DNA from 2 places in the Pseudoalteromonas sp. SaAl2 genome. Region 2 is predicted to be linked to the other one. Evidence: predicted binding sites of a transcription regulator. Region 2 holds the regulator's gene; the other holds the start of a gene.

Region 1 (11,505 bases), 1.0 Mb from region 2:
CCAAACCGCTGCTGCAAACACCAAAACAGTGATTGCAGCGGGCCATGCAAGTGCCCCTATGGCACAGCCTACACCTGTTGCAGACAGCGAAGTTACTCACACGCCAAAAGCGATGGCACATGACCAACGTGAAGCTATCCCTGATAGTGGTTTACGTGCAGGCTCTATCAAGCCTGCTGGTCGCGCAAGCGCTGCAATGACTAAAACCATGAGTGTTGACTAACACTCTGGGTTTAGCCAAAAATAATATAAAAAGCCGCGTTAATGAAAATTAACGCGGCTTTTTGATATTCGTAACACCCAATTTATACTCACTAAAAAAGCGAAGTGCAAGCACCTCGCTTTTAACTAACTCAAATCTGCTTATTACTACCGCTTATGGCATAAAGCTATAACTAACAACTAAAATCTAATCTTCACTTTCCATAAACCGTTGCAGCTGATCTTTCAAGTTCGGTGGTATACCTTTAATCACTAAAGTATCCGTTGCTTCGTTATATGTGACACGCTCTCCCAAGTGCTTACGTTCAAAGCTGATACTTACACCGCCGCCAAGGCCGGAGAACTTCACCATGCTAGTAACTGTTTTTTTATCTACCGGGAATGACTCTTCTAAATCGTAGCTTTGCTCTTTGCAAAAGCTATCGAATGGGTTGTCGTCGCCTTTTGTTAGTGCTTGTGATAGCTCACTGACATTGGCATCTTCCCCTGTGGTTACACAGTCATTACAGTAATCAAACACTTGTTTGCGTAAGTCATCTTTTTCTGACTTATCAAATTGCTGCTCAGATAAGTAATCTTCAACGGCGTTAAGCATGGCTTGACTTTGCTGTTTTGGATCAATACCTTCTTCACAGCCTAGAAAATCTAAGAAAAAGTCTGCCACTTTACGCCCAGCACGCCCTTTTATAAAAGAAATATAACGGTTGTCTTCGGCTTGGGTATCCCACCCAGTTAAATCAATTCGCGCCGCTAGCTGCATCCGCGAAATATCTAAGTGACGTGATGACGCTAAATCAAGCTCTGAAGTAATTGAGTAATGTTCTTTAATATTGATCATGGCAATCAACATATAATCAGTGGCAACATACTGGTAATGACAAAAAATTAAATAACCGGTTTCATTAAACGCGTACTTATTTAACTCTTCTTTTAATACTGTTGTCGCTTGCTCTGTCATGTGCCAAAAGCCAAGCTCGTCGTTGCGATAGCTCTGCATTGCTGATGCAACAACACTATTTTTATCGCCACTGAAAGCACAATAGCCTTTACCTGGTTTGCCATTGTATGCGTGATGTAGTTGCTCAATAAAAACTGCAACTTTATCATTAACAGCCATTTCATCGTTGCGTAAATGGATCTGCGTATCGTCGTCTTTTTTGTCTACATAATGAACGACTAACTTTTTAACATCTATTGTCATCTTTGTTTTTCACGCCTCTGGTGTTAAAATACGAGAATATAACTCTTTTATTGAACCAACTGATGCCAATCTTATCAAAATATTCTAATGATGAAGTAGAACAAATCGTCGATCAGCTCATTGATGTGTTAACTGAGCACAATGCGCCGGTTGATTTAAGTCTTATGTGTTTAGGAAATTCTATCACGCATATCTTAAAAGAGCATGTACCAACAGGGAAAAGACAAGCCGTTGCTGATAACTTTGCCAAAGCATTAGCGCAATCGGTTAAATAACATATATGAATTTATCGCAGCACAATCAGTTTTCGTCTAAAGCGAGTCAATTACTAAGCTGGGGGCATTGGTTTACCTTTGCTAATATCGGTTTAGTCTTATTTATTAGTTTAAGCTATTTATTTGCCGACTCGCCACCGACAACAGCAATGGGCAGCGTGTACATGCTGGTTACTTGGCTTAGCCACACTAGCTTCATCACCTTTATTGCATTTGTGCTGACGGTTTTTCCGCTCAGTTTAGTGTTTCCTTATCCTCGCCACATTCGTGGTATGGCAGCGGTATTAGCCACATTAGGGGCATCACTATTAACATTAGACGCCTATGTATATTTTAATTTAGGTTATCACCTAAGTAGCTCAGCGCTGCCTGAAATCGTCTCCCTGTTGTGGCACCGCCTAACAAGCTCGCCAGCGCTTACTACTTTATTGGCAGGCGGGATTGTTATACTAATTTTAGCGTTCCAGCTACTCGTTAGTAATTATACTTGGCACCATTTAGCACGCTTAAAACAATATAAGTTTGGCCGTTATGCCACGTCTGTGTTGGTCACTTGCTTTGCGTTAAGCCACAGTATTCATATTTGGGCTGATGCAAATCTGGAGTTTGACATAACTAAACAAGATAACGTTTTACCACTGTCATACCCTACTACCGCCAAAAGCTTACTGGCAAAAAACGATTTACTCGATATCGAAAGCTATAAACAAGCACATAACGTAAAGCTATCTAGCCAAAACATTAATTATGCTTTGCCCACACCGCTGCCACGTTGTGAAGCTAATAAAGCCGCTAACATTACAATTTTAGTATTTAATGATAATGAACTTTTTAGAGAGCTTTACCAATAAAAACAGCAACTTATATAAAACAGAGCAGTTTCTACAGCCAGTAGATACGCAAGATACCTTATTTAGCTTGATTTATGGCTTACCCGCTTATTACAAACCCGCTTTGTTTACACAGCAAGTGCTTCCTGCTTGGAAAAATAAGCAGCGCAGTTTAACAATAACAGGGTTTGCAGATTTTGATTATATCAATGACACAGCCACTACTCGCGCTGCGATTCGTATAATTAATGCAAATGATACGGACATTGAATCTCTTGTATTCGATGATGCAGCCCATATTTTTGCATTCAGCTTAGCTAAAAATAGCAATGACGTAGTAACTACTTCCACCCTTTACAGCTCAGATAAAAAAATTAACCAAGTCGAAGGGCTTATTCAGCCAAGTGATATCATTGCAACTAGTATTGGTGAGTACTTAAATTGCCCGCAAATCACCAATCAAAGTATGCTGGGTGTAAACTTATACGCTAAAAAAAGATGATACTGGGGTTACTTACTCGCAAGGTGTCTTTATTGCGTATAAAAAAGACCGGATCACATTAATTGATTCAGACGGGAATTATAAAAACATCTCTGCAGCGCAAGGTTTTTCTATTGAGCAAGGCTTAGATATTCCGTTTTTAGTGCAAAGTATTAAAAAGTTAAAAACGTTTACTAATTAAGCTTAAGCTATGAAGCGAGGGCCACTGTATTTATTTTAAGTGGCTCTATTACATGACTTGTTATTTACCTATTTTGGGTTATATTTGTATAAGGTAATTATGCAAGGAAGCTGATATGAAAACCAACCTCATCCTATTTTTATCTTTTTTACTTACCTTGCTATTTTCGGGCTATTGTATTGCCGCTAATGCTCATTACTACAAATGCACTACTGATCGTGGCACTGTATTTAGTCAATTCCCTTGTGGTTCAATGCAACTGAGCACAAAATTAAACAAACCAATGTGGCTTTTTCTGATCCTAACGCGAACCATGTTAAAACACTTAATACGCTGGAAAAACAACAAATAGTTCGTAACCTGAATGCACAAATTCGAAGTCAAAATCACCAGCTTGATATACTTTCACGTGATAGGGATCGTGCTGAATTTAATCAGCAACAGCGCTTGAAGCGTATTTTAAGTGACAGTGAAATAAAAAAAGTTACTAAAGATATAAAAAAACAACTCAAAGAAATTAATAAACGTTATGCTAGAGATGTTAAAAAAGTCGAAAAGCAAATAGATAAGCTTGAAAATAAACTAAAACGTTATGAATAAGCTATTGGGTTTTACTATTATTTAGCATACTCTTAACAAACATAGAGCAATAGCTCTATGTCGTTTTTTTAGGAGTACTCTCACACATGCACGCACACACAATTGCAGAGTTCATATTAAAGGGCTTTAAAAAGCACTATCGATTATTTCAAAAAATCACTTCGCAAGCGCCAATTGCTTTTTCAGAGCAGGATTGGCCGCAATTGCATGAAATCAGCCTCCTCAGAATTAGCCATTACGACACCCGTGTAAATGAAACCATCACGCAATTAAAAGAAGCTCATCTTGCCTTAGCGAATCAATTAGATGAAGAACTCTGGCTTGAAAGTAAGCGACATTATCAACAGTTTTTACAATTCCACCCTCAGGCTGAACTTGCTGAAACATTCTATAACTCCGTTTTTTGTAGGCTGTTTCATCGACGGTATTTTAATAATGATTTTATTTTTGTTGAAACCTCACTCGCTAATGCCCCTGCTTTGCCGCTCGAAGCTGAATATAGAAGTTTCTTTCCTGTTGTTGATGGGTTAAAGCCCACAATCCGTAAAATAATAAACCAATTTGATTTTAAAGCCCCTTTTGTAAACTTAGAACGTGATATTCGCCTACTCGTAAAAGCATTTTATAATCAAGCACCGGATACCCACCACAGCGCATGGCAAATGCGTTTTGATATATTGCAAACTCCTTTTTATCGCAACAAGGCGGCTTATATTGTCGGCCGTGTTGTTTCAAGCAGTGGTATACAACCCTTTATCATTCCAGTATTACATCATAAAGAGGAAGGCCTCTATCTAGATGCACTACTTACTAACTCCTCACAAATGCGGGTTATTTTTGGCTTTGCTCGTGCATACTTTATGGTCGAAACACATGCCCCTTCGGCATTGGTGCGCTTTTTAAATCAGTTAATGCCAAATAAAACATTAGCTGAGCTTTACAACGCAATTGGATTTCACAAGCAAGGTAAAACAGAATTTTATCGAGAGTTTTTGGCTCACCTTGCCCGCTCGAATGATGACTTTGTTATAGCGCCAGGAACCCCTGGTATGGTAATGATGGTATTTACCCTTCCTTCATTTGGCTATGTATTTAAAGTTATTAAAGATAAATTTGGCGAGAGCAAACCATTTGGCAGAAACACCGTACTAAAACGCTACCAGCTTGTTAAAAGTCATGACCGAGTCGGTCGTATGGCTGATACCATAGAGTATTCGAACGTCGTATTTCCTTTATCCCGTTTTGACGATAACTTACTCCTACAGCTTAAAAACACTATTGGTGAGTCAATGGTTATCGAAGGTGATTTAGTCATTATAAAGCACTTATATATAGAGCGTCGTATGACCCCGCTGAATTTATTTTTAGAATCAGCTACTAACGAAGAAGCGGTAACAGCAATCAATGAATATGGACAAGCGCTTAAAGAAATGATTGCGGTGAATATCTTCCCTGGTGACATGTTGCTTAAAAACTTTGGGGTTAGTAATCATAATCGCATTATTTTTTATGACTACGATGAAGTGCAATACCTAACAGACATGAACTTTCGGACACTGCCTAAAGCAAAAAGTTATGATGACTACTTAACTGATGAGCAAAGCTACTCTGTAGCACCACAAGATGTATTTCCTGAGCAGTTATGTACATTTGTAATGCCAAACCCGCGTTATAAAGCTATTTTTATGCAGGCACATCCAGAGCTTTTGGATGTAGGTTACTGGCAGCAGGCTCAAAAGAATATTAAAGATGGTGTAGTGAGCCATATTTATCCATATCCGAACACACAACGTTTTATCCAGCACTGGTAAACGCAAGGACACACAATGAACATCAGCAAGATAGATTTAAATTTACTGGTATATTTAGACACGCTTCTACGTGAATGCAACGTTACACGTGCAGCAAACCAACTAAGTATCACTCAACCAGCAATGAGTAATGGCCTAAAACGGCTGCGTAATTTATTTAATGATCCTATTTTAGTACGTACCAGTGATGGCATGGTCCCGACAGAGCGCGCTATTGAGTTACAGCCTGTGATCCGTGGGATTTTAATGACGCTAGAGGAAACCCTCGCACCTAATAGAGAGTTTGAAGCGAGTCAGAGTAAGCGCGTGTTTAGAATTATGGCCAGTGACTATGCAGCTAGCACACTCGCCCCACGTTTACTAAGTAAATTACATGAAGAAGCCCCAGACACCACCTTAGATATACTCACACCCAGTGATGTTACCTTCCACGATGTTGAAAATGGTAAAGTTGATATGGCCATCAATCGCTTTGAAAACCTACCCCAGTCTTTTCATCATAAACGCATATGGAAAGACAGCTTTTGCTGCTTAGTAAAAACTGATAACCCAATCATTGAAAATTTCAGCCTTGATAGTTATTTAAAAGCACGCCACATTTGGGTAAGTAAAACCGGTTTTGGGGTCGGTGTAGGTATGGATCCTAAAGATGTGCAAAAGCTTGGCTGGGTTGATGAAGCCCTTGCCCACTTTGGCAAACATAGAAACATTGCCACATTTACCCGTAACTATCACGTTGCAATTCATTTAGCCAAAGAACAAAACTTAGTTGCTACACTGCCGTCAAAGGCCGCCAATATATATGTAGACGATCCTGGTTTAACAATTCTTGAGCCACCTTTCCCCATCCCTCCTTTTGAGTTAGATATGATATGGAGTCCATTGCTTCACCGTGATGCCAGTCATATTTGGCTCAGACAGAAAATAGCTGAAGTGGCAAATGAGTTAAAGTAAAACAATTACATAATAGCTTGTAAAATTTGCGAAACCAGTGAGTAAGTAGAACACATGTTTAATATAAGTTATTTTAAATCATGGTGTTAAAAACTAAAACCAGATGGAACAGGCCTTGCTTTAAGTAAGTGACATTTAAATTCAGTTAACTTAAAGAGGTCATTATTATGAATACCCATCAAGGACAAGACGCAAATCATATCACTGACATTATCCAAGTAATGAACAGCGGCATTGAATTTTATGAAAAAGCTCAAAATAAAGTTGAAGATCCTGCAATTGGTGCACTTTTTCAACGTATGATAGATGCCCGAAAAGTAAGTGTTGAAAGCTTACAACCCTATGCTATCAATGAAAAAGGTGAGCGCGAAGATGGCTCATCATTTGCTGTCGAAGCACGCCGTGCTTATACGTCTTTAATCACTAAGTTCAGCTCAGACAACGATCAAACTTACGTTAAAGAGCTTGAAGAAGTTGAAGATAAAACGCTAGAAGAAATTAAAGCCGCTATGAAAAAGCCACAGCCACATGACTGTGAAGCGGCATTATCTAAAGTGTTATTGACAATGCAAAGCTGCCATACAGAAATGAGCCGCATGCAACAAAAGCACTAATACATTTCATTAAATCAAAACAAGGGCCTTACGGCCCTTCAAAAGTTAAATAACGTAGGAGAAGTTATTTAGAAACGGTATTCGGCACCTAAATAGTAATAAGCACCGTTAAAGCCAAATGGCGCAGAACGACGTGAATATTCAAACACACCTGTTGAACTAACAATTGTATTGCCAGACGCGTCTACAATGGTGCCAGATCGTGAGTTACCAATGGTATTTTTGTCTGGGTAGACATCAAATAAGTTATTTGCACCAATATTTAACGACAAGTTATCGGTAACATAGTAATTTATTTTTACATCTGTAAGCACTTCTGCCCCATAGGTTTGGCGGCCACCATCTTCCACAGTGTATTCACCATAGCGGTTCAGAGATAAATTCACTGTCCAATCTTCTAAGCGGTAAAGCGCGCTTAAATTGACCCTATCTTGTGGTTGCCACTCTTCTATAATGGATGTTTCTTGAGCTGAAAATACGTCTTCTACTGGGATTGTTTCAAGGCCGCTGCCTGCAGGGGTAAATAAATCAACTACATCAGTCTCAGTGAAGTTAGCTGCTAAGGTGAAATCAAGTGTGCCACCAAGGCCTTCTGTGTTCCACGTAGCAACAAAATCCACACCTTGTGTTTCAGTGTCTGCACCGTTTAAGAAAAACTGGCCAGCGCCAGCACCAGAACTCACAAGGGCAGCATCAAGTGTTGATGATAAACCTTTACCTAAACGGTTACTGATCACAATGCGATCATCAATGTCAATTGAGTAATAATCGATAGTGACATTAATGTTATCTGTTACGTTATAAACAATACCTAAACTGAGGTTTTCTGATTTTTCTTCTTTAAGTTTTGGAATGCCAATGCTTTGTGCAAGGGTACTGTCATTTCTAAATGTACCCACTTCTTCTGCGATTAAATCACCGTTAGGGCCCACAACAAATTGCGTACTAATATTATTAAAATACAGCTGCTGCATAGAAGGTGCTCTAAAGCCCGTGCTAACCGCACCACGTAATGAAACATCATCAGTAACAGACCAATTACCGGCCAGTTTAAAGTTTACCGTGTCACCAAAACCTTTATAGTTGTCGTAACGCAACGCCCCAGAAATAATCACATCATCAATCACGTAAGTTTCAGCATCAACATAGAACGAAATAACATCTCGAGATTCATCTACTGACGATTCAGGAGAAGAACCACCAAAACCTTGCGTGCCGCCCGCAGCGTTTTCGCTGCCGACACCACCACTTAGGCCATCGTAAATATTAACGCCATTATTGGTATCGTAATCTCGGTATGCATATTCGCTGCCTTCTAAAATGCGATATTCATCAGTTCGCAGCTCTGCCCCCATGGCTAATGAAAAATCATCATAATCTTTTGTGTAGTCCAAGTTTAGGGTTTGCAAAGAAAGCTCCATGCCATAAGCATAAGACTCGCGAGGAATAGTTGCGCGAATATCATCAGCACTTAGCCCTTGCTCGTAGCGTAATAAATTAGCATATGAGCCATTAATCGTATCACTTGTGGTGTAGTCGATACTGTTTTCACCATAGGTGTATGAAAGGTCAAGGCTTGAATCATTATCAAACTCTTTCTTAAAACCAAAGTTATATGAAATGTCGTCTATCGTGGTGTTAATTTTTGGCAAGAAACCCATCGGGATAACAGCATCACCATCTTGTAAAACTGGGTTACCATCTGCATTGGCATTATGACGGAAAAACGCAGCGGACTCATTATCTCTGGTTGAATAAGTGATAAAACCATAAAGCTCGCCACCAGCTAATTCATAACCAGTATTTACGGTTAAAGCAAACTGTTGTGAGTCAGCATCACCAATTCTGAAAGTATCACGAGGGGCTGTTAGCTCACGAGGGTCTGAAGCGAGTAAAGTACCATCGCTTAGTTCTTCACAACCATAAAACTGACAAGAACCATGTAGGCCAGCGCGATTAGTCGGCGCACGATCGCGATAATTAATCGTGGTATTTAAATAACCATCATCACCCAGAGCAAAGCCTTTATTGAAATCGATATTAACTGTTTCACCATCCCCTTCTGAGTATTGACCATAGTTAATTGCCGCTTTCCCGCCTTCTTCAGCATCTTTAAGTACAATATTAATAACACCGGCAATGGCATCTGAGCCATACTGTGCCGCTGCACCATCACGTAATACCTCAATGCGTTTAATTGATGCAGCAGGAATAGCATTCATGTCGGTGCCCGCTGTACCACGCCCTACAGATGTATTGATATGAATGATGCTGGCTTGGTGGCGACGCTTACCATTGATAAGTACCAGCGTTTGATCTGGGCCTAAACCACGTAATGTTGCGGGCCGAAGTGCATCTGTACCATCACTGATTGATGAGCTAGAAAAGTTAAATGAAGGAGCTATTGATTGTAACATCCGGCCAACTTCTGTCTGTCCCGTATTTTCCAGCGCTTCTGCACTTAAAATATCAACAGGAACAGGTAAATCTTCGACCGAACGCCCAGCTACACGGCTACCAACGATAGCTATTTTTTCTATGTTTTCTTGTGCCGCTTGCTCTTGCGCATTAACGGCTTGGCTGTTTGTTGCCATTAAAAGTGGTAAAACGGCTGCACTGACCCCAGAAAGCTTTGTCATGTTGTTATCATTCCTATTGATTTGTTTGAGTTTTACGCTCAGTAAACCATTTTGATCAACAACCGCATCGAGTTCAGTATTCTGCAACATCGTATTGAGTGCATCCAACTGAGTGTAATAACCAAACACCGATTGAGCTTGATATTGCTTTGCTAACTCAAATGAAAAAACCACGGTTTGTTCAGTTTGTTTTGCAAATTCAATCAGTGCGAGGTCTGCTCGTTGCGCTTTAATATCAAATTGCACCATCTGTGATTCAACGGCATTAGCTTGTACATTCAGGCTACAAACTAAAGGCGCCAATGCAATCAACCCACATAATGGATACGTTTGGTTACTACGCAACTTATACAAACAGTTGAGAATGAATAATCCTCTACATGCCTTTGACTTTTTATTTATTATTTTTTTACTTTTTGTTTTCAGCATTGCTACTTTTCATGTTTTTAGTCAGAGTTTAACCCACCAACTTAACTATGATCGCCTTGTGTTAGGCTAACAATATGCTCACCTAACCGCTCATGCTCTATCGCTAAATTTGCTTGCAGGCTATCAAGTAAGCCGATGATATCACCCGCTTTGAAGACCCCAGCGACTTTAAGCGATGCTAATGAAGGGTCTTTTAACTCAAACCGTGTCGCAGTGTAACGGCTAACCTCTTGCAATGCTTCACTTAGCGGCTCACCATTAAAAATTAACATGCCATGCTGCCATGCTAAATCGCGCTGTACATCATCCATTGATAACTGTTTTATCGGTTTGGTAATACTTTCTTTTATGAGCGCTTTTTCTCCAGAGATAACAATACTCGCGTTAATTTTCCTCACTTGCTCAGTCTCATTATTAGCCTGTTGCAATCTAACAAAATCATCCGCATTTACCGCCACACTTGGATCAGTGATCATCACTTTACCTTCAGTAACCACCAGCTCTAAATCAGATGAGTCGTTACGCTGAACATTAAACACAGTACCCAACGCAGTGAACGATTTGTCACCCGCCATGACGCTAAAAGGCCGTGATGCATCTTTAGCGACATTGAAGCGCCCTTCACCACGACTTAAAATGAGCTGTCTTCGCCCTTGGGTATAAGCCACTTCCAATAAGCTATTGGTGTTTAATTGCACTATGGTGCTATCTGGTAAAACGTAGGTTGCCTGCTCACCCACTTTAGTACGGTATATTTTGCTGTACTTGGCTTGATCCTGCACTGAACTGGGATAAAAATTGAAGCCTGCAAACATAAACGTCGCCATCAGCATAACAGCAAAAATACTTGCAGCTATGGTAAAACGCGTATTTGAAATTGAATTTTTAGAAGGTACCTGTTTATTCGGAAACAAACTGCTTAACTCATTGAGAACACTCAACTCATCCCATAACTGTGCAAGTTCAAAAACCGCATCTTGATGTGTCTTGCTTTGCTGCACCCACAGTTGAAATTGCTCTCTTTCTGGCTCCGATAAGCCGCGATCCATAGCGCTGATCCATCGGCTTGCTTGCGCCTGAATAACGTCTTTTGACGAAAATTGATGAATATTGCTCATTTACCCACCCTCCTGGTAGTGACATTTGCTTGCTCAGTGCCTGAGGATACTTGCTCTTGTTGCTGCATATACTGCATAGATTTTAGCAGCCCTTTTGCTATATGTTTCTCGACCGTACTTTCACTTAAG
Region 2 (11,505 bases):
GTACAAAAGGACTCTCAGCAAAGAAAAGCTGAATGTGCAACGGCTTTATGGACAGCTAAGCAGTGGAAGCAATTTATGGATTCATGAGCAAGGATTGAATGTAGCACGATGGATGTGACAAGGATTGAATGTAGCACGATGGATAAGTGACAAGGATTGAATGTATCACTATGGATTAGTGCAAGGAAGAACAAACTATATGGTTAGCTGTTGTATCAGTAGTTTTAGGATAAATTAGCGGATAATATTGTGGTTTCACATGGATAAATAAGGAGATTACTAGGATGGTAACTATCAAATCATAAGTGCATGCTTATCTAATGAGAGCATGCACTTATGAATACTTCTTAAAACGATTTAATTAAAAAGAACCTTGAACCTAAATAAGTAACCAAGTCGCAGTACCTAAAAAGGCGAATATACCAACAATATCTGTGATTGTTGTTAATACAACACTGCCTGCGAGTGCAGGATCAATTTTCATTTTTTTAAGTAGTAATGGAATACTAGCACCCGCAATACCTGCAGCAACCAAATTCATAAACATAGCAAACGCTAAAACGCCACCCAGTTTAAAAATCCCATTGCCAAATAGCAACAACACCGGCTATTAAGATAGACCAAACCATACCGTTTATTGCACCAATTGCGAGCTCTTTTAACATTAAAAAGCGTTGGTTTGTTTGATTGATGTGACCCACAGCAATACCGCGGATCACTAAAGTTAAAGTTTGGCTACCTGCAACGCCACCCATTGAAGGCACTATGCCGTTAAGTACCGCAAGGATTGGCAATATGGCCAAGGTATTTTCGAAAAAACTCGCTACGATAGCGGCCAGAAGAGCTGTTAATAAGTTTACACCTAACCACACAGAACGCTTCTTCGAACTTTTTAATATGGGAGCGAAGGTATCTTCTTCATCATCAAGACCGGCTAAGCTTAACAAGCTGTGTTCAGCATCTTCACGGATTACATCTACAATGTCATCGATTGTGATACGGCCAAGCAAATGGTCATTATCATCAACGACGGGTGCCGATATCCAATTGTGTCGCTCGAATAGTTGGGCAACTTCGCTTTCATCCATGGCGATTGAAATTGATTCGCAGTCTTCATCCATTAAGTTGCGAATGATTTTGTCTGGCGGGTTAGTTAAAAGCGTTGTGAGTGACATAGCACCGAGAAAACAATTGTGTTTATCTACAACGTATAAGTCATCGGTACCTTCAGGTAACTCTCCGCGTAGGCGTAAATATCGAAGCACCACATCAATTGTAACGTCAGGACGAATAGTCACCGTATCCGTATTCATAAGAGCACCAGCAGAGCGCTCTTGATAAGAGAGAGCTTGTGTTGCACGCTCTCTATCTTGGCTATCCATGGCCCCAACTACGTCTTGGTAGACGGTATCAGGTAGACTTCTTAAAACCTCCCCTAAGTCATCATGACTCATGTCTTCTGTCGCCGCAGCTATATGCTCTGGCTCCATTTGCGCGATGATACCTAATCGTACGTCTTCAGAAAGCTCCTCTAAGACATCACCTTGTACATCAGGATCAACTAATTGCCAGAGTAGTTTACGGATCTTGTGCGGGGAAGATTCGAGTAATAATGCTGTGTCACAAGGAGCTGTTTTTGCCAACATTCGCCTAACTTGAACAAATTGACCACTATTGAGTGACTTGGTCACTTGTTTTAGTTGTTGTAGTGGGTAATCTTGTTCAAAAGCTTCAGGCATTGGCGTCCTTAGGTTACAAATTTTATTGGGTAGGGTGATAGTAAGCTAGAATTTTTTGCTTTCCTATCGTTATTTAGTTTAACGCAATTTTAAAAAAAGTGCGCTATTCATGCTCATGAAAGCGCTGTTCGATTAGCTCACCTATTGCCGCTAATGCCGGCTTGGCGTCTGGCCCTTCACAGACTACTTTAACTTCTTTACCTTGGCTGCTTTCAAGTAGCATTAAAGCTAAAACGCTGTCACCAGCAGCTTGTTTATCGTCTTGATATAAGGTAATAGTCGCGTCAAACTTCAGCGCGAGCTGAGCTAAAACGCTGGCAGCTCGTGCATGTAATCCTAATTTATTTTTGATTAAAAAAGTGTCTTCTAAATGCATATCAAAGCCTATAGCAGATATTATTCTTGTTCACGATGACGGATTTTTACATTGCTATGACTCATTGCAAAACTTTCACCTATAGTTTGCGCCAAGTAGACAGAGCGGTGTTGCCCGCCGGTACAACCAATAGCAATAGTTAGATAGCTGCGGTTATTACGCTCTAAGTGAGGCAGCCAAGTTTGTACAAAGGTCTGAATCTGCCAAGTAAACTTTTGTACTATGCTGTGGCTAGCTAAATAGTCTTTTACTGGTTGATCTAGGCCTGTAAGTGGCTTTAGCTCAGGCTCCCAGTGTGGGTTTGGTAAAAATCGGGCATCAAATACGTAATCAGCTTCTTTAGGGATACCGTGCTTAAAACCAAAAGATTCAAAAGTGATAATTAACTTTTTATCTTTTTTACCTAAAATCTTCTCACGAATTGATTCTGCTAATTGGTGAACGCTCAACTCTGTTGTATCAAGAATAAAATCAGCACGAGTGATCAATACATCAAGCAATACTTTTTCTTGTTTGATGGCTAAATCAAGGGGCAGAGAATCTAACGATAAAGGGTGCAAACGGCGAGTTTCAGAAAAGCGTTTGATCAGCGTTTGGTCGTCACTGTCTAAATAAAATAAAGTTGGGTTTGCAAAGCCAGGTAAATACTCAAGAATGTCATTAAACTCTTCTTGTTCTTTTGGCAGATTGCGCACATCAATACTAACTGCTGTTTTATCATAGTTATCAGAAACGCTTCGTACGAGTGAAGGCAGCAAGTTCACAGGAATATTATCAACACAATAATAACCTAGATCTTCTAATACGCGAAGGGCAACAGATTTACCAGAACCTGAACGCCCACTGATGATAATTAACTCCATGTAATGACTCCTTCACTTTCCTAAGACAGCTCGACAATAACTTGGTATAAGTCGTGGTCAGATTTAGCGCTACGTAATTGTTTACAAAAAATCTTTATCGTTAAGTTTATCAGCAATTGTGGCCAAGGTCTTTAAATGAAGTTGGCTGTCACCATCAGGTACGATGAGTGCCACAAATATATCTACAGGACGGTTATCAATCGCATCAAAGTTAATGGGCGTTTCGCTCACTAGTATCAGTGCTAATGGAGTATCAACACCCGTTATTCTACCGTGAGGAATAGCAATTCCACGGCCAATACCTGTGCTACCTAATTTTTCTCGATTAAGTAACGAGTTAAGAATTTCTTGTTCTGAAAGGTGAGGGAGTTGTTCATGAGCCAACTGGCTAATAAATTCTAAAATTCGTTTTTTGCTATTAAAAAGGACCGCAGCTTTACTGCAGTCCTTACAAGTAAGTGAACTTAGTTTCATAATATTAGTGTCGAGCGTGCTTCTCTTTGTGTTTGATAACTTGACGGTCTAGTTTATCTATTAGGGCGTCAATCGCAGCGTACATGTCTTGATGTTCGGTTGAAGCAAATAAATCAGCACCACTGAGGTGTATTGTGGCTTCTGCTTTTTGGCTTAGCTTTTCTACGTCTAAAATGACGTGCACGTTGTTTATATGATCAAAGTGCCTTTCAAGCTTTGCAAACTTATTGTGTACATAGTCTCTAAGTGAATCGGTAATTTCTACGTGACGACCAGTTAAATTCAGTTGCATAAGCATTTTCCTTCTTTGTTTTTTTACGCCTTAAATCAAACTCTTTCTTTGATTCGACGGTGGAATAGCCAGTGACTCGCGATATTTTGCAATTGTACGTCTAGCTACTTTGATACCTTGCTCTGCCAATATATCTGCAATTTTGCTATCACTCAATGGTTTCGCTGAGTTTTCTGCGCTAATTAATTTTCTAATTAATGCGCGGATCGCTGTAGATGAACATTCACCACCGTTTTCAGTGCTCACATGGCTTGAGAAAAAATACTTTAACTCAAAAATCCCTCTTGGGGTGTGCATGTACTTTTGCGTGGTAACACGTGAGATGGTTGATTCATGCATCTCTACCATTTCAGCAACATCGTTTAATACCATAGGGCGCATTGCTTCAGGGCCATGCTCAAAGAACCCTTGTTGCTGTTGAACGATACAGTTGGTTACTTTAAGTAATGTGTCATTACGGCTTTCTAAACTTTTTATAAACCACTTTGCTTCTTGCAAGTGGGAGCGAATAAATTGGCTGTCGCTACTCGATTTAACCGAGCGAGACATAGCTGCATATTGGCTGTTTACTCTAATTTTAGGCATGCTATCGGGGTTTAACTCAACAACCCAACGGCCTTTAATTTTCTTTACTGAGACATCTGGAATAACGTATTCAGACTCTTCACGTACGATGCTATCCGCAGGCTTTGGGTTTAGACTGTGGATGAGTGTCATCACTTCTTTAAGTTCATCTTCCTTAAGCTTAGTCTTTTTCATCAAAGTGCGATAGTCACGACTGGCCAATAAATCGATGTGTTCAGTTAAAATCATTTTTGTCTCGCTAATCCAAGGAGTTGCGGGGTCAAATTGATTTAGTTGAATACATAAACATTCTTGCAAGCTGCGTGCACCAATACCAATTGGGTCAAACAGTTGAATACGTTTTAAAACGGCTTGCACTTCATCAAGCTCAATTTCTTCTTCGTTATTATCTTTATTTAGGCTCTCTGCAATGTCTTCACAACTTAGAGTTAAAATACCTGACTCGTCGATAGCTTCGACAATGGCAATAGCGATCGCCTCGTCGGTCGGACTAAATGGGGTGAGCTGTAACTGCCACATAATATATTCATGCAAGGTTTCGGTTGAAGCACCTTGATAAATAGATTCATCTTCAGGCATCGGGCCTGATGAGCTGGCAGGAGCAGCACTCATGTACTCATCCCAGGTCACATCCATAGCCATGTCATCACTTACTGTGTCTTTATTAAGTGCTTCGCTGCTTTCTTGTTCGTATTCGCTGGGTGTTTCATCGGCTGAGGCACTTACTGTGACATCGTCAGTGTCTTGTTTTTGTTCATTTTTGCCAGCCGTTTCATCACCAAACTCTTGCTCTTCGACCTCAAGTAATGGATTGCTGTCGAGTGCTTCTTGAATTTCTTGCTGGAGATCCAATGTACTTAACTGCAATAAGCGAATTGCTTGTTGCAGTTGTGGTGTCATTGTAAGTTGCTGGCCCATGCGCAGCTGGAGTGATTGCCTCATTTATCTCTAACAATCCTTTTATTGTGTTGTCATAATTTAGTTTAGCAGATAGTTAGCTGAGTGTTGCTTTATAGCCTAAATTGCTCACCCAGATATACATCGCGAACTGTTTGGTTGGCAAGTACATGCTCAGGAGTTCCTGATGCAATTAACTCCCCATGAGAAACTATGTAGGCTTTTTCACAAACATCAAGGGTTTCTCTTACATTATGGTCGGTTATTAGTACACCGATGCCACGGTTTTTAAGGTGCTCGATAATCTTCTTTATATCTAACACTGAAATGGGATCAACACCAGCAAAAGGCTCATCTAATAGGATAAATTTAGGATTTGCGGCTAAAGCACGCGCAATTTCAACACGGCGGCGTTCACCACCTGACAATGCCATGCCTTGACTATCACGAATGTGTTGAATGCTAAATTCATCAAGTAGGCTATCTAAGGCTTCTTCACGGGCTGTTTTATTTAGCTCTTTACGGGTTTCTAAAATCGCCATCAGGTTTTGGTAAACGGTCAATTTACGAAAAATAGATGACTCTTGTGGTAAGTAGCCAATACCCAAGCGAGCACGGCTGTGCATGGGTAATAATGTAATATCGTTATCATCAATACTAATTTTACCTTTATCGCTGGGCACTAAGCCAACAATCATATAAAAAGTGGTGGTTTTGCCTGCGCCATTAGGACCTAGCAGACCAACAATACTCCCAGCGCTAACTTCTAAGCCAACACTTTTTACAACTTGGCGGCCCTTGTAGCTTTTTGCTAAAAACTCGGCTTTTAATGTACTCATGGCTGGCCTTTTGATTTTTTGCTATCGACAGGTACTAAAATTGTATGCACGCGGTCATTTGAGTCTTCGCCTCTTTCAGCACTTATTAGCTGCTGTTCCATATCGTAGGTGATGCTTTTAGCGTTAATTTTTTGCCCTGCTTGGGTTACTTTCGCATTACCTATTAAAGTTAACAGGCGCTTTGCTACATCGTAACGAACTTCATCAGCACTGGCGCTCATTAGAGTGCCATCGGTTTGTTTTTCTTCAAAGTATGCAGGTTTGCCTGTGGCCACGAGTAACTGTTTATTATCGCCTAAGTCTTCACGTTTATGTACTTCGAGGCGATCTGCTTTAATTCGGCGGTTACCATGGATAATTTCAACGTTTTTTTCAAAAATACCGACATTAGATTTAAGCTGAGCTTGTTGTTTATCAGCGCTGATTGATACCTGATCGGCCGGTGGTGTTGTATCTTGGGCAAGGCTCGAAAATGCAATGAGTAAGCTTGGAATGATAAATATGTTGGCTAGTTTATTGGTCATAATATATGGTTCGCGTATGGTTAATTAGTTCTATTACTTCGGCTTTTAAGTCGGCTTGTAATCCGCGCCCAGTAATTTTTAAATTAGGGCCGACCAACTCTACAGGTTGTTCTGAACTCATTGTTTGAAGTTCAATATCAACTTGGATGTTATCGGCATTAATGTGATCTATCATGGCATTATCTGTGAGATTTTTCGCCGTCACATTGCCTTCTAAAACCAGCTGGTTATTTTCATATAATGTGGCTTCAGCTGCATTAATTTGCCACATTTGTTCTTGATTATATAAGGTGAAAATAGGTTCTTCAAAGTACGTGAATCCTAACTGCTGATATAGTTCCATTTTAGCAGCGGTCACTTTGTGGCTTATTTTACCTTGCTCATCAAAGGCTGTTTGTTTTAATGCCACTGCTGTGTAGTCGGGCTTGGCAATAACATCTTCTTCAACGAGCTGTTGTGTGTTTGCTTGGTTAAAGTATGGATACCAAAGCCAAACCATACAGCCAATAAATAATACGCTTAATATTAAACGCGCACTATTCATGAGCTGGTGCCTTCGCTAGTCAGCGATTTGCCATTTTCTAGCATTAATAAATCAGTGAGTTCTCGCACTGCGCCAAATCCACCCGGTAGCATAGTGGTATAATGCGATACGCGTTTGATTAACGGGTGGGCGTCGTTCACCGCTACTGCAAAGCCAACTTGCTCCATGACTGGGAGATCTGGGCCGTCATCGCCAATATAGGCGATTTGCTCATCGGTTAAGCTCAGTTTATCTTTAAGTTCTTGATAGGCTTGCAGCTTATTTTCTTGACCTTGATATATATGTTGTACTGTTAGGCTAGTCATGCGCTGCTGAACTATCTGTGAATGACGACCTGTGATCACAGCAACTTCAAAACCACTGTTGATAAGTGCTTTGATGCCAAAACCATCTTTGGTATTAAATGCTTTTAATTCTTCGCCTTGATTACCTAAGTAAATTCGACCATCAGAAAATACCCCGTCAATATCGCAGATCAGTAATTTTATTCTTTTAGCGCGAGTTTGAGCATCTAAGCTCAATGGTTGGTATAAGTCAGCAAATTGCATTTTATAACACTCCTGCTTTGAGCAAGTCTTGCATATTTAATGCACCAATAGGGTGCTGGTTTTCGTCAATTACAATAAGACCGTTAATACGTTTACGTTCCATAATATTAAGCGCTTCGGCGGCAAGCATATCCGCAGTTGCCGTGGTGCACGAACGTGTCATGACTTCACTAATAAGCGTGCTATGTATATCGATACGTTGCTCTAAAATACGGCGTAAATCACCGTCAGTGAACAAACCATTGAGTTGGCCAAGGTTGTTTACAATTGCTGTCATGCCTAGGCCTTTGGCTGACATTTCTATTAAAGCGTCTTTAATGCATTGCGTGTCTTTAATAATAGGCGTTGAGGCACCATCATGCATTAAATCTTTTAAGCACAGTAACAAGCGTTTGCCTAAACTGCCGCCTGGGTGTGATAGTGCGAAATCGTCGGCTGTGAAACCTCGTGTTTCAAGTAGGGCGACGGCTATTGCATCTCCCATTGCAAGTGTTGCTGTGGTGCTGGCTGTTGGTGCAAGGCCAAGAGGGCAAGCTTCTTTAGATACTTTAATGCATACATGAGCATCAGCCCAATTTGCCATTGACGATGTTGGGTTGCTGGTCATTGCGATCATTTTAGCGCCAATGCGTTTAATCACTGGGATTATATTGAGCACTTCACTGGTTTCGCCAGAATTAGATATCAGCATGACTACATCATCACGGGTGATCATGCCTAAATCACCGTGGCTCGCTTCACCAGGGTGAACAAAAAAAGCTGGTGTGCCGGTGCTTGCTAATGTGGCAGCAATTTTATTGCCAATATGGCCCGATTTGCCCATGCCGACAACGATAATTCGGCCTTGGCATTGATACATCAACTGACAGGCCTGGTTAAAGTTTTCGTCTAGGTATTGAGCTATATCAACAAGGGCTTGACGTTCAATATCAAGTACTCGTTTTCCTTGTTCAATAAAATTTAACTGCGTCATTGTGTTGTCCAATTTATTCGGTATTAAGCTACTTGGCTAAAAATATAACCTTGATAAGCAACAAATGCGGCTAATAATAAGCCACCTTCAACTCTATTAATACGGCGTGCCCCACGAAAACTCAAGGACATAGCGATTAATGCGATGGTGGCACCTATCATAATTAGCGCGTCACGGTTTGCCGCTGAGGGGTCAATAATCGAAGGATTTATAATCCCCGCTAATGGTAAAACGGCTAGTAAGTTAAAAATATTAGAGCCAACAATATTACCCAATGCTAAGTCGTCTTCGTTTTTTAGCACCCCTGCAATACAAGCTGCAAGTTCAGGCAAGCTGGTACCGATAGCAATAATAGTCAAGCCGATGACTAAATCGCTTAAGCCAAAATACTTTGCAATATCAACAGCTGAACCAACTAAAAAGTGAGAGCTTAAAGGAAGTACGACCATGCCGACAACTAGCCAAAATAGTGCTGACTTGGTTGGAACATTATCTGGCACATCATCACAGGCTTCACTAACAAATGGGTCATCGGCTTGGTTCTTAGCGCGAATCGAAATTATGATAAGCCCAGCAATAAAAACAATAAATGCAATTAGTAGCGCAATGCCTTCGGCAAACGAGAAGTAGTTATCTGAAAACACATACCAAGCAGCAATCGAAATAAGTAACACTAGCGGCATTTCTCGCTTGAGTGTTGTTGAAGATACCGAAAGCGGGCGTAACAATGCGGTAATGCCTAATACCAACAAAATATTAGTGATATTTGAACCGACTGCATTGCCAACTGCAGTATCCGTTTTACCGGCAAGGGCGGCGGAGGCCGAAACCATCATTTCAGGCGCTGATGAGCCCATAGCAACAACGGTTAAACCGACTATTAAAGTGGGGACACCGAAATTTTTTGCCAGTGCTGCAGCACCATAAACAAAACGATCTGCGCTCCAAACAAGTCCAGCAAATCCAAGAATTAAAATGACAAAAGAAGTCACCATTACATTACGCCAATTATTCAATATCAGATTGCGGTAAATAGTAACAAAAGCCAACCTGAAAGTATAAATAAAAGAATCGGGTCTAATGTTTAATAAGTCGTTATTTTTACCTTAGAAAAATTTATTTAAGGTTAGGTTAAGTCAGCTTTAGTAAGGCTTAGGCTGTTATTACATAGAATATTACAAAATTTTACGATTTGTTTTTTCCATCTTTGCGTAAAAAGCCTTAAAATAGGGGAAGTAGTGAAAATAGAAATGGAGAGCGACTTGTCGCAACCAATAGTAGAAATCAAGGATGTAAGCTTTTCACGGGGCGATAGAAGCATATATAAAAATATGAGTTTTAGCGTTCCGAAAGGCAAGATCACTGCCATTATGGGGCCCAGCGGTATTGGTAAAACTACCATGCTGCGTTTAATTGGTGGTCAATTAAAACCCGATAACGGTACGATTTTGTTTGAAGGTGATAATATCCCAACGATGACGCGCAAAGAGCTTTATGCCGCGCGTACCAAAATGAGCATGTTGTTTCAAAGCGGCGCCTTATTTACCGATATGTCTGTTTTTGACAATATCGCGTTTCCGCTTAGAGAGCATACCCGCCTCAGTGAAGATTTAATTCGTCTTGTTGTGTTAATGAAATTACAAGCCGTTGGTTTACGTGGTGCCCAAGATTTAATGCCGTCAGAGCTATCTGGTGGTATGGCTCGTCGTGCGGCACTTGCTCGCTCTATTGCGTTGGATCCTGAACTTATCATGTATGATGAGCCGTTTGCTGGGCAAGATCCAATCTCAATGGGTGTACTGGTTAAACTAATTAAATCACTGAACCAAGTACTTGGGCTATCGTCACTTATTGTTACTCATGATGTAACAGAAGTAATGAGTATTGCTGATCATGTAATCATTATTGCAGATCAAGGAGTTATTGGTAGTGGTTCGCCAGATCAAATGCGAAATCATGAGTCGCCATTGGTACAGCAGTTTTTGAAAGGCCTATCTGATGGACCTGTGCCGTTTCATTTTCCGGCTCAGCCTTATAATGAAGAGTTGCTTGGAGGGCGTAGCTGATGTTTGATTTGTTTCAAAAGCTAGGTCATAAAACATTGGGTCGATTTGCCGCACTTGGCCGTTCAACACAAATGTTGATTGGCGCTCTGTGGAATCTACCTAATTTCAGGAAAGGCACACCACTGCTTATTCGCCAACTCTATATGGTGGGTTCTCAGTCGTTGCTTATCATTATGGTCTCTGGTTTATTTATTGGTATGGTGCTCGCGCTGCAAGGTTACACCGTATTAGTGGGTTATGGTGCAGAAGACAGCTTAGGGCCACTTGTTGCATTGAGTTTACTCAGAGAGCTTGGCCCTGTTGTTACGGCTTTGCTATTTGCCGGGCGAGCAGGAAGTGCACTTACCGCAGAAATTGGTTTGATGAAAGCGACCGAGCAGTTATCAAGCCTTGAAATGATGGCGATTGATCCGCTTAAACGTATTATTGCTCCTCGTTTTTGGGCCGGTTTTATTAGTATGCCGTTGTTGGCTCTTATTTTCTCAGCGGTTGCAATAATTGGCGCTCATTTAGTGGGTGTTGACTGGTTAGGTGTTGATACCGGTAGTTTTTGGTCAATCATGCAGTCACAAGTGTCATTCCAACAAGATATTTTAAATGGCATGATCAAAAGCTTTGTATTCGCCATTGTTGTAACTTGGATCGCACTTTACAAAGGCTACGATTGTGTACCAACTTCAGAAGGGATCAGTAAAGCAACAACAGAGACCGTTGTGCACTCATCTTTGGCTGTTTTAGGGTTTGATTTTATTTTGACAGCGGTAATGTTTACCAGCTAAGAAAGG

What was found. The regulator sigma-54, encoded in region 2, starts transcription at its own class of promoters, with help from an activator protein. The targets are predictions, from matches to a motif close to GTTGGCACGNNNNTNGNNT.
Region 1: the regulator sigma-54 is predicted to act here: its motif matches at 6,679-6,697, upstream of ACU8V8_RS09630 (ferritin-like domain-containing protein).

The regions. Positions count from the first base shown of each region.
Region 1 is NZ_CM129605.1:1,985,382-1,996,886, forward strand. It holds gene rne (ribonuclease E) at 1-223, shown strand, start outside; gene yejK (nucleoid-associated protein YejK) at 410-1,423, opposite strand; gene ACU8V8_RS09605 (YejL family protein) at 1,486-1,698, shown strand; partial or broken gene ACU8V8_RS09610 (DUF3413 domain-containing protein) at 1,704-3,211, shown strand; gene ACU8V8_RS09615 (hypothetical protein) at 3,455-3,811, shown strand; gene aceK (bifunctional isocitrate dehydrogenase kinase/phosphatase) at 3,898-5,622, shown strand; gene ACU8V8_RS09625 (LysR family transcriptional regulator) at 5,638-6,576, shown strand; gene ACU8V8_RS09630 (ferritin-like domain-containing protein) at 6,744-7,190, shown strand; gene ACU8V8_RS09635 (TonB-dependent receptor plug domain-containing protein) at 7,259-10,258, opposite strand; gene ACU8V8_RS09640 (FecR family protein) at 10,300-11,376, opposite strand; gene ACU8V8_RS09645 (RNA polymerase sigma factor) at 11,373-11,505, opposite strand, start outside.
Region 2 is NZ_CM129605.1:3,024,910-3,036,414, reverse strand. It holds partial or broken gene mgtE (magnesium transporter) at 380-1,739, opposite strand; gene ACU8V8_RS14345 (HPr family phosphocarrier protein) at 1,843-2,115, opposite strand; gene rapZ (RNase adapter RapZ) at 2,136-2,978, opposite strand; partial or broken gene ptsN (PTS IIA-like nitrogen regulatory protein PtsN) at 2,999-3,452, opposite strand; gene hpf (ribosome hibernation promoting factor) at 3,457-3,744, opposite strand; gene ACU8V8_RS14325 (RNA polymerase factor sigma-54) at 3,775-5,271, opposite strand; gene lptB (LPS export ABC transporter ATP-binding protein) at 5,340-6,065, opposite strand; gene lptA (lipopolysaccharide transport periplasmic protein LptA) at 6,062-6,589, opposite strand; gene lptC (LPS export ABC transporter periplasmic protein LptC) at 6,579-7,133, opposite strand; gene kdsC (3-deoxy-manno-octulosonate-8-phosphatase KdsC) at 7,130-7,681, opposite strand; gene ACU8V8_RS14300 (KpsF/GutQ family sugar-phosphate isomerase) at 7,683-8,654, opposite strand; gene ACU8V8_RS14295 (calcium/sodium antiporter) at 8,678-9,649, opposite strand; gene mlaF (phospholipid ABC transporter ATP-binding protein MlaF) at 9,905-10,720, shown strand; gene mlaE (lipid asymmetry maintenance ABC transporter permease subunit MlaE) at 10,720-11,499, shown strand.